4 regions of the Serratia entomophila genome follow, and region 2 is predicted to be linked to each of the others. Evidence: predicted binding sites of a transcription regulator. Region 2 holds the regulator's gene; each other region holds the start of a gene.

Region 1 (2,205 bases), 2.3 Mb from region 2:
GTCCAGCATGGTCATGTAAGCGCCGACGATGGACATGGAAACCGTAGACATCGCGGTCGCCGCCATGGTGTACATGCGCTTTTCCGACATTTTGCCCAGGATATCTTTATAGGCAATGAAGTTCTCAGACTGGCCGAGGATCAGTGAGCTGACGGCGTTGAACGATTCCAGCTTGCCCATACCGTTCACTTTTGACAGCACGGTACCGATAATCCGGATCACAAACGGCAACACTTTGATGTATTGCAGAATACCGATCAGCGCAGAGATGAAGACGATAGGGCACAGCACCTTCAGGAAGAAGAACGCCAGGCCTTTGTCACCCATGCCGCCGAATACAAAATCAGTCCCTTGTCCAGCAAATCCGAGCAGCTTGTCAAACAGCGCCGCAAACCCTTTTACAAAGCCTAAACCCGCTTCCGAATGCAGGAAAAAATAGGCCAGCAGTACTTCGATAACCAATAATTGAATAACATAGCGAATGCGGATGCTTTTGCGATCGCGGCACACCAACAGTGCCAGGATCGCCACCACCACCAACGCTAACGCAAAGTGCGCAATATGGGACATGTTTGCTCCAAACTTGAGGCAGGCTGAATTTCGGATGTCATTTTATGTAACGCCACGTTTAAAAACGAGACTTCTATAGCAAATATGGAAAATGATAGCGGGAATGTTCTTAAACTATTGCGTAAAAGCATAAAAAATCAAGATGTTAGTATATCCATATGAAATTCGTATTCTTGTGCTAACCTGTGTTTCAGGGGTATTGCGCCCTGAATGTCAGCCAACAAAGCACGGAAATGGGCAGGTTTGCCCTCCAACCTTTCGATAAAACCTAAATTCCCGCCTATTGCAGAGATAAGTTTTACCACGACAAATGCGCTTGATAATTATTATCATTTAGATAGAGTGGTGGTAAACGTATTATCAGTAAGGGTTCAACATATGCTGAACAGCCGCGTGGTTGAAACCACCCGCAGTTACCCGTCAAGAAAGGTCAAATTCTCGCTGATGGGCCCCGCATTTATCGCCGCCATCGGCTACATCGATCCCGGCAATTTCGCCACCAACATTCAGGCCGGCGCCTCTTTCGGTTACAGCCTGCTGTGGGTGGTGGTCTGGGCCAACCTGATGGCGATGCTGATCCAACTGCTGTCGGCCAAGCTGGGGATCGCCACCGGTAAAAATCTGGCGGAGCATATTCGCGATCGTTTCCCGCGCCCGGCGGTATGGGCCTATTGGGTGCAAGCGGAGATTATCGCCATGGCCACCGATCTGGCCGAGTTTATCGGCGCGGCGATCGGTTTCAAGCTGTTGTTGGGCGTTTCGCTGCTGGAAGGCGCGATCCTCACCGGCATCGCCACCTTCCTGATCCTCGGCTTGCAAAAACGCGGGCAGAAGCCGCTCGAGCGGGTGATTGGCGGGCTGCTGCTGTTTGTCGCCGCCGCTTATATCGTCGAATTGGCGTTTTCTCAGCCGCAGCTGGGGCCGTTGTTGCAAGGCATGGCGGTGCCGGATCTGCCCAACGGCGATGCGGTGTTCCTGGCCGCCGGCGTGTTGGGTGCCACCATCATGCCGCACGTTATCTATCTGCACTCTTCGTTAACCCAACACGGCGACGCCGAGAGCCGGGCCGATCGCTATGCCGCCACCAAGGTTGATGTCGCCATCGCCATGACCATCGCCGGCTTCGTCAATCTGGCGATGATGGCCACCGCCGCCGCCGCGTTCCACTTTAGCGGCCACAGCGGTATCGCCGATCTCGATCGCGCCTATCTGACGCTGCAACCGCTGCTGGGCCAGGCCGCTGCCACCGTATTCGGCCTGAGCCTGGTGGCCGCCGGATTGTCTTCCACCGTGGTGGGCACGCTGGCGGGGCAGGTGGTGATGCAGGGCTTTGTGCACTTCCATATTCCCCTGTGGTTGCGCCGTCTGGTGACCATGCTGCCGTCGTTTATCGTTATCATGATGGGCATGGACGCCACGCGTATTCTGGTTCTGAGCCAGGTGTTGCTGAGCTTCGGCATTGCGCTGGCGCTGGTGCCGCTACTGTCTTTCACCGGCAATAGGCAGTTGATGGGGGAAATGGTGAACGGCCGTTCGGTGCAGAATCTGGGCAAACTGATCGTGCTGGTGGTGGTTGGGCTGAACGGCTATCTGCTGGTCGGCGGCTTGCTGTAGGCGAGGCAATGAAAAGGCCGG
Region 2 (2,205 bases):
AAAATCAACGCGGATGCGGTGGACGCCCTGAACAAACTGGCGGAACAGCGCAACATCAGCCGCAGCGAGCTCATCGAGCAAATGCTGCTGGCGCAACTGGCGGAAGAACAGCCAGAACATTGATCTCTTCGGCCGCACGTGCGGCGCGGCGTTATGGATGACGCCGGATCAGCACCGCTTTACTCTCCTCCGGCATCGCATAAATGCGATAAAACCCCGGAGTAAATTTCTGGCATGATACGTGTTTACCGGTAAGAGACAGCGCCCTGATGGCGCCCGCCAGCTCTTGCCATGGCATCATTTTAATCGGTGTTAGCGGGGTCAGCACTAACATCGTGTAATGCAATTAATTGAATTTAAAGGTTATACGCGATATGGCTACTGTAGGCATTTTCTTTGGCAGCGACACTGGCAATACCGAAAACATTGCCAAAATGATCCAGAAAATTCTTCAGAAACAGTTTGGCGACGATGTGTCTGAAATTCACGACATCGCCAAAAGCAGCAAAGAAGATCTGGAAGCTTTCGATATCCTGCTGCTGGGTATCCCAACCTGGTACTACGGCGAAGCGCAGTGCGACTGGGATGACTTTTTCCCGACGCTGGAAGAAGTGGACTTCAACGGCAAACTGGTGGCGCTGTTCGGCTGCGGCGATCAGGAAGACTACGCGGAATACTTCTGTGACGCGATGGGCACCATTCGCGACATCATCGAACCGCACGGCGCGGCCATCGTCGGCCACTGGCCGACCAAAGGCTACCACTTCGAAGCCTCCAAGGGCCTGGCGGACGACAACAACTTCATCGGTCTGGCGATCGACGAAGACCGTCAGCCTGAGCTGACCAACGAACGTGTCGAAGCCTGGGTCAAGCAGATAGTCGAAGAGCTGAGCCTGGCCGAAATCCTTGGCTAAACGGCCATTGCCGTCCAAAGGTTGAACAATAGCCCTGCAAAGTGCATAGTGTTGCCAGCAGGGCCGTCATCGGCAGTATGGATTGCTGCAATAGAAGTTACAGATTGGTAACTTCCCACATCGTCACGGTAGACTGAGATATCGGTTTATCCCACCCATCAAAGCGTTGCATGCACAACATGCAATAGTGCAATTATATCTTTGTTAACAACCGGCGGTTTCCATTTAGGACAACCGGTTCTATAATGAGACGCAATTAACTCTTTGTGCCGACCGATGCCACAGGCGAGAACGCCTCAACTTGATTAGCATAGTAACAGGACTGAATCCGCATGACTGACAACAACACCGCATTGAAGAAGGCCGGCTTAAAAGTCACGCTTCCGCGACTCAAAATCCTGGAAGTACTGCAAAATCCGGAATGCCATCACGTCAGTGCGGAAGATTTGTACAAAAAACTGATAGATATGGGCGAAGAAATCGGACTGGCGACGGTTTACCGCGTGCTGAACCAGTTTGATGATGCGGGCATTGTGACTCGTCACAATTTCGAAGGCGGTAAATCCGTGTTCGAACTGACCCAGCAGCACCACCACGATCACCTGATTTGCCTGGACTGCGGCAAAGTGATCGAATTCAGCGATGAATCCATCGAAGCGCGCCAGCGTGATATCGCCAAGCAACACGGCATCAAGCTCACCAACCACAGCCTGTACCTGTACGGCCACTGTGAAATCGGCGACTGCCGCGAAGACGATACGCTGCACGACAAGAAGTAACCCGTTATCGGGATTAAAGAACCGCCTCAGGGCGGTTTTTTTACGCCTGTCGCCGGCGGGCAAAAAAAATCCCCGGGCCAGCCGGGGAAAGATCACGTCATGAAATGGAACAATTGCAGCGGCACAGCTCCACGTACTTCCCTCACTTCAACATCGGCCCGCTGCCGACACGCAGCGGGCCGCACTACCTGACTTAAACTTTCTCGGCGCGGCCGTGACGCTTGCCGTCCGGGCTTACCGCTCGAACCTGCACTTCGCCGCTCACCGCCGGCCTGGCTTTGGCGTCGTAACGCTGCCATTGCTTGCCGCCGTCGGTGGAGTACTCGATGCCCAGCCCCGGCAGAGAGATATTCGCCTCCAGCTTGCCGCCCATCACCCGGGCGCCCGGCACCGGCAGGCGATAGCTGACGCCGCCCTTGTCCAGCTTGGCCAACTCTCGTTGCCCCAGCAGGTTGGCGAAGCGCAGCCAGTCCTGAGCCAGGGCTTTGCCATCGACAAAGTGAGTTTCCCCA
Region 3 (2,205 bases), 1.0 Mb from region 2:
TCGTGCCCGCCCTCCACCACCCGGTAATGCACCCGGTGCCCGGCGTTGCTCAGCAACGTCGCCATCTGGCCGCTGACCCGGTGCACCAGTTTTTCATGCGAGCCGGCTTCCATAAACACCTTCAGCGCGCCGTGATTGCCCAACCCCTGTAGCTCCACCTGCTGCATCAGCCAACAGGCATCTTCCGGGACAGTCGGCTGCTGCAGCATGTCGCGCCGCGGCCACCAGTAGGATCCCGACTGGCTGATCACCGCGCCAAAGCGCTGCGGCCAACGCAGCCCGGCGAACAGGGAAGACAGGCCGCCGAAGCTTTGCCCGGCCACCACAGTGCTGGCCGGATTGTCGCTGTGCGGCGCCCACTCGGCCAACTGCGGCAGCAGCTCTTCCTGCACCGCCAGCCAGAAATCTTCCTTGCAGGTCAGTTCACGCGCCCGATGCTTCAGATCGATGATGTCGATCAGCAGGTAGACCGCTTCCGGCAGCGCGCCCTCGCGGGTCAGCTGCATCAGCGGATCCCACACCGGCATCTGCTGCGCCCAGAACTGGCCGTCGAGCAGAACGGCCAGCGGGCGCTCGCCCGGCCGGCTTTCACCGGTGGTGTAGACCCAGACGTTACGGCTGTTGCCCAACCGCTCGCTGTGCCAGGTATGGCGCTGCAGGCGCGCCGGCGGCGGCGGCGTGCAGCGCCCGCTGGCGATTTCGTATTCGTCGAATGCGCGCCATGCCGGCTGCGGCGGCGCGTCCGGCATATGCAGGCCGGACAGGCAATTGCCGCTGGTGCCTGGCCAGGAACGGTGCGGGTTGAGCAGATCGTGCGTGGCGCTGGCGAACACCTGGTGCCACCAGTGGCGCACGTTGTGCATGTTGGCGTGCGCGTCGTCGCCGCTGAATTCCGGCGGGCGCTCGTCAAAACAGGGGATAAAGCAGTAGCTGCCGCGCCAGGCGCCGTTCAGCTCGGTCTGCCAGTACCATACGTCGGTGCCGTCCAGGCGTTGCAGGCTCTGCGGCGGGTTCGGCTGATGGTGGTCGGTCAGGCAGTTAATGTGGATCCATACCCGCCGGTAAGCGGAGGTCAGTTCGCATCCCTGAGGATCGCGCCAGAAAAACGTGGCTCGCCACCGGCCATCGCCCGCCGGCTCCACCCAGGGAGTGCCGCGCCGGGCCACTTTCAACCACCAACCGGGGCTGCCGGCGTGGGAACTGGCCAATAACTTGCTGCTTTCTGACTGTAATTCTGTATTCACAACGCCTACCCATCTTGTAGTTGGCGGCTCAGAGAAACGCTGACATATCCGTATCGACAGGAGCCACCCAAACGCACGGTATATCGAATACTATTGATAATTATTTGCATTTGCAATAGTGTGTGACGCTTGGAGATCGGGCTGGTCTTGCGCGCAACGGACAGGGATCGGGGATAGCAACGCAACATCCCTTGCCGCAGCCGATTTTCTATTTCCGACTACACAAAAACTACAACCGCCCTTCCCCCACTCTGCGCGGGATGGCAGCAAGGTAGGAAACTCAAATGAACAGCAAATTATCTCGTTATTCGTTAGCCACCATCATCGGGTTAGGACTCGGCACGTCCGTCATGGCCAGTGCCGCACAGCAAACAGACACCACGGCCACCGAAGAAAACGCCGGCGCAGCCGATAAAAAACCGCGTTCGGAAGACACCATCGTGGTCACCGCCGCCCGGCAGAACCTGCAGGCGCCGGGGGTTTCCACCATCACCGCCGACGAGATCAAAAAACGCCCGCCGGCGCGCGACATCAACGAACTGATCCGCACCATGCCCGGGGTTAACCTGACCGGCAACTCCACCAGCGGCCAGCGCGGCAACAACCGCCAGCTCGACATCCGCGGCATGGGGCCGGAAAACACCATGATCCTGATCGACGGCAAACCGGCCACCAGCCGCAACTCGGTGCGCCAGGGCTGGCGCGGCGAGCGTGACACCCGCGGCGATACCGCCTGGGTGCCGCCGGAAATGATCGAGCGCATCGAAGTGCTGCGCGGCCCTGCCGCAGCGCGCTACGGCAACGGCGCCGCAGGCGGCGTGGTCAACATCATCACCAAGAAGGCCGGCAAAGAACTGCACGGCGCCTTGAACGGTTATTTCAACGTGCCGCAGCACAAGCAGGAAGGCGCCACCAAGCGCACCGACTTCAGCCTGTCCGGCCCGCTGAGCGACACCCTGAG
Region 4 (2,205 bases), 1.5 Mb from region 2:
TCCGCCGCATTACCGCCCATGACGATAATCAGATTCGCGTTCTTGATATCAACCCAGTGGTTGGTCATCGCACCGCGACCAAATGTTGGAGCAAGACTTGCTACCGTTGGTCCGTGTCAGACACGCGCCTGGTTGTCTACGGCAAGCATGCCGAGAGCGCGACTAAATTTTTGCGACAAATAACCGGTTTCGTTGCTGGCGGCAGAGGCGCACAGCATGCCGGTGCTCAGCCAACGGTTGACGGTAACGCCCTGTTCGTTGGTTTTGATGAAGTTGGCGTCACGGTCTTCTTTCATCAGCTTGGCGATGCGGCTGAAGGCGTCGTCCCAGCTGATGCGCTGCCATTTGTCTGAGCCTGGCGCGCGGTATTCCGGGTACTTGAGGCGGCTTTCGCTGTGGATGAAGTCGACCAGCCCCGCGCCTTTCGGGCAAAGCGCACCGCGGTTTACCGGGTGATCCGGATCCCCTTCAATGTGGAAAATGCTTTCTTTGGCGTTTTTGGCGCCATCACCAAGGCTGTACATCAACAGCCCACAGCCGACGGAACAATACGTACAGGTATTACGGGTTTCGCGGGCGCGCAGCAGTTTGTACTGCCGGGTCTCCGCCAACGCCACTTCCGGGGCAAAGCCCAGCGCGGCTACCGTCGTTCCTGCCATACCGCCAGCGCAGATCTTAAAGAACTGCCTTCTGCTGACCTGCATGGGGTCTCCTTTCACTCTCGATTGTCACATTGTTTCAAATGGCGCTCTCCCCCAAAAGCGGGAAGCGCGAATGTCACTGTTGTTATGGTTGCTGCAAGCGGCGATAATATTACCACAGCGTGCTTGTGGTTGTTACAAATCGGTGCGGCTAAAGTGAAGGCTATCGCCCTGAGAGCGCACATAAATGTGACCACAGTCACATCTTCTCCCTGCCGCCTGCCGCACGATACCTACAGTATAGAGATTAACCAAAAACCCGCAGGAGGCGTGGGGCAAATAGAGCTGTGCCGAGAGACATCAGGCGGTTGCCTTCCCTTCTCCGCGCAGTTAACCACACTCTTAGTAGGGCATTGATAATCATTTTCAATATCATTTAATTAACTATAATGATCCGACTGCTTACGCGGTGCTCGCACCTTGCGCCGCCCATACACCACTGGAGATGATGATTATGAGTTATTCACTGCCATCCCTGCCGTACGCCTACGACGCACTGGAACCGCATTTCGACAAGCAGACGATGGAAATCCATCACACCAAACACCACCAGACTTACGTCAACAACGCCAACACCGTGCTGGAAGCCTACCCAGAGCTGACCAAATACAGCGTTGAAGAACTGATCCAGGATCTGGATAAAGTGCCAGCCGACAAGCGCACCTTCATGCGCAACAACGCCGGCGGCCACGCTAACCACAGTCTGTTCTGGAAAGGCCTGAAAACCGGCACCACCCTGGGCGGCGATCTGAAAGCGGCCATCGAGCGCGATTTCGGCAGCGTTGAGAAATTCCAGGAAGAGTTCGAGAAAGCGGCAGCCACCCGTTTCGGTTCCGGCTGGGCCTGGCTGGTGCTGAAAGGCGACAAACTGGCCGTGGTCTCTACCGCTAACCAGGACAGCCCGCTGATGGGCGAAGCCGTTGCCGGCGCTTCAGGCTTCCCAATCATTGGCCTGGACGTGTGGGAACACGCTTACTACCTGAAATATCAGAACAAACGCCCAGACTACATCAAGGCATTCTGGAACGTGGTTAACTGGGACGAAGCCGCCGCACGCTTCGCCGCGAAGAAGTAATTCGCGCCATTCCCTGCAGATGCCCGCTGATGCGGGCATTTTTTTGCCCAAAATCCGCTAAAGTTTGACCGCCCTTTGCCGATGGTTTGTTCAATTGACGTTCGCCCGAAAAGGAAAAACATTATGGCGGCATTGCAAACATTGGCAGGAAAATTCACCCACCTCACCGTAGGTAAAAAGCTCGGCCTCGGCTTCTCGCTGATGCTGTTGCTGGCGATTATCATCGCCGGCACCGGGGCGCAGTACCTGCACATCATCGAGTCCCGCTCCGATCGCATCGACTTCAGCAACCGGCTGAACGACGAGATCAATCAGGCCAAATATAACCGCGCGATGTTCGGCCAGACCTATAAGCCGGAATATCTGAAGAGCAACCGCGCCAACATCGAAAACGCCGTCAACCTGATCGGCCAGGGGCAAAACCTGGAC

What was found. The regulator Fur, encoded in region 2, represses iron uptake genes when iron is present. The targets are predictions, from matches to a motif close to ATAATAATGAGAACNACTATCAA.
Region 1: KHA73_RS17260 (Nramp family divalent metal transporter) is a predicted target of Fur. The motif match lies at 887-909, and genes of this name have one in related genera.
Region 3: fes (enterochelin esterase) is a predicted target of Fur. The motif match lies at 1,332-1,354, and genes of this name have one in related genera.
Region 4: sodA (superoxide dismutase [Mn]) is a predicted target of Fur. The motif match lies at 1,055-1,077, and genes of this name have one in related genera.

The regions. Positions count from the first base shown of each region.
Region 1 covers NZ_CP082787.1:3,560,288-3,562,492, reverse strand. Annotated here, with positions in the region: gene KHA73_RS17265 (NupC/NupG family nucleoside CNT transporter) at 1-570, opposite strand, end outside; gene KHA73_RS17260 (Nramp family divalent metal transporter) at 949-2,184, shown strand.
Region 2 covers NZ_CP082787.1:1,295,843-1,298,047, reverse strand. Annotated here, with positions in the region: gene ybfE (LexA regulated protein) at 1-123, shown strand, start outside; gene fldA (flavodoxin FldA) at 375-914, shown strand; gene fur (ferric iron uptake transcriptional regulator) at 1,247-1,693, shown strand; gene KHA73_RS06360 (beta-N-acetylhexosaminidase) at 1,887-2,205, opposite strand, start outside.
Region 3 covers NZ_CP082787.1:283,109-285,313, reverse strand. Annotated here, with positions in the region: gene fes (enterochelin esterase) at 1-1,244, opposite strand, end outside; gene KHA73_RS01280 (TonB-dependent siderophore receptor) at 1,529-2,205, shown strand, end outside.
Region 4 covers NZ_CP082787.1:4,772,281-4,774,485, forward strand. Annotated here, with positions in the region: gene fdnG (formate dehydrogenase-N subunit alpha) at 1-704, opposite strand, end outside; gene sodA (superoxide dismutase [Mn]) at 1,156-1,776, shown strand; gene KHA73_RS22845 (methyl-accepting chemotaxis protein) at 1,900-2,205, shown strand, end outside.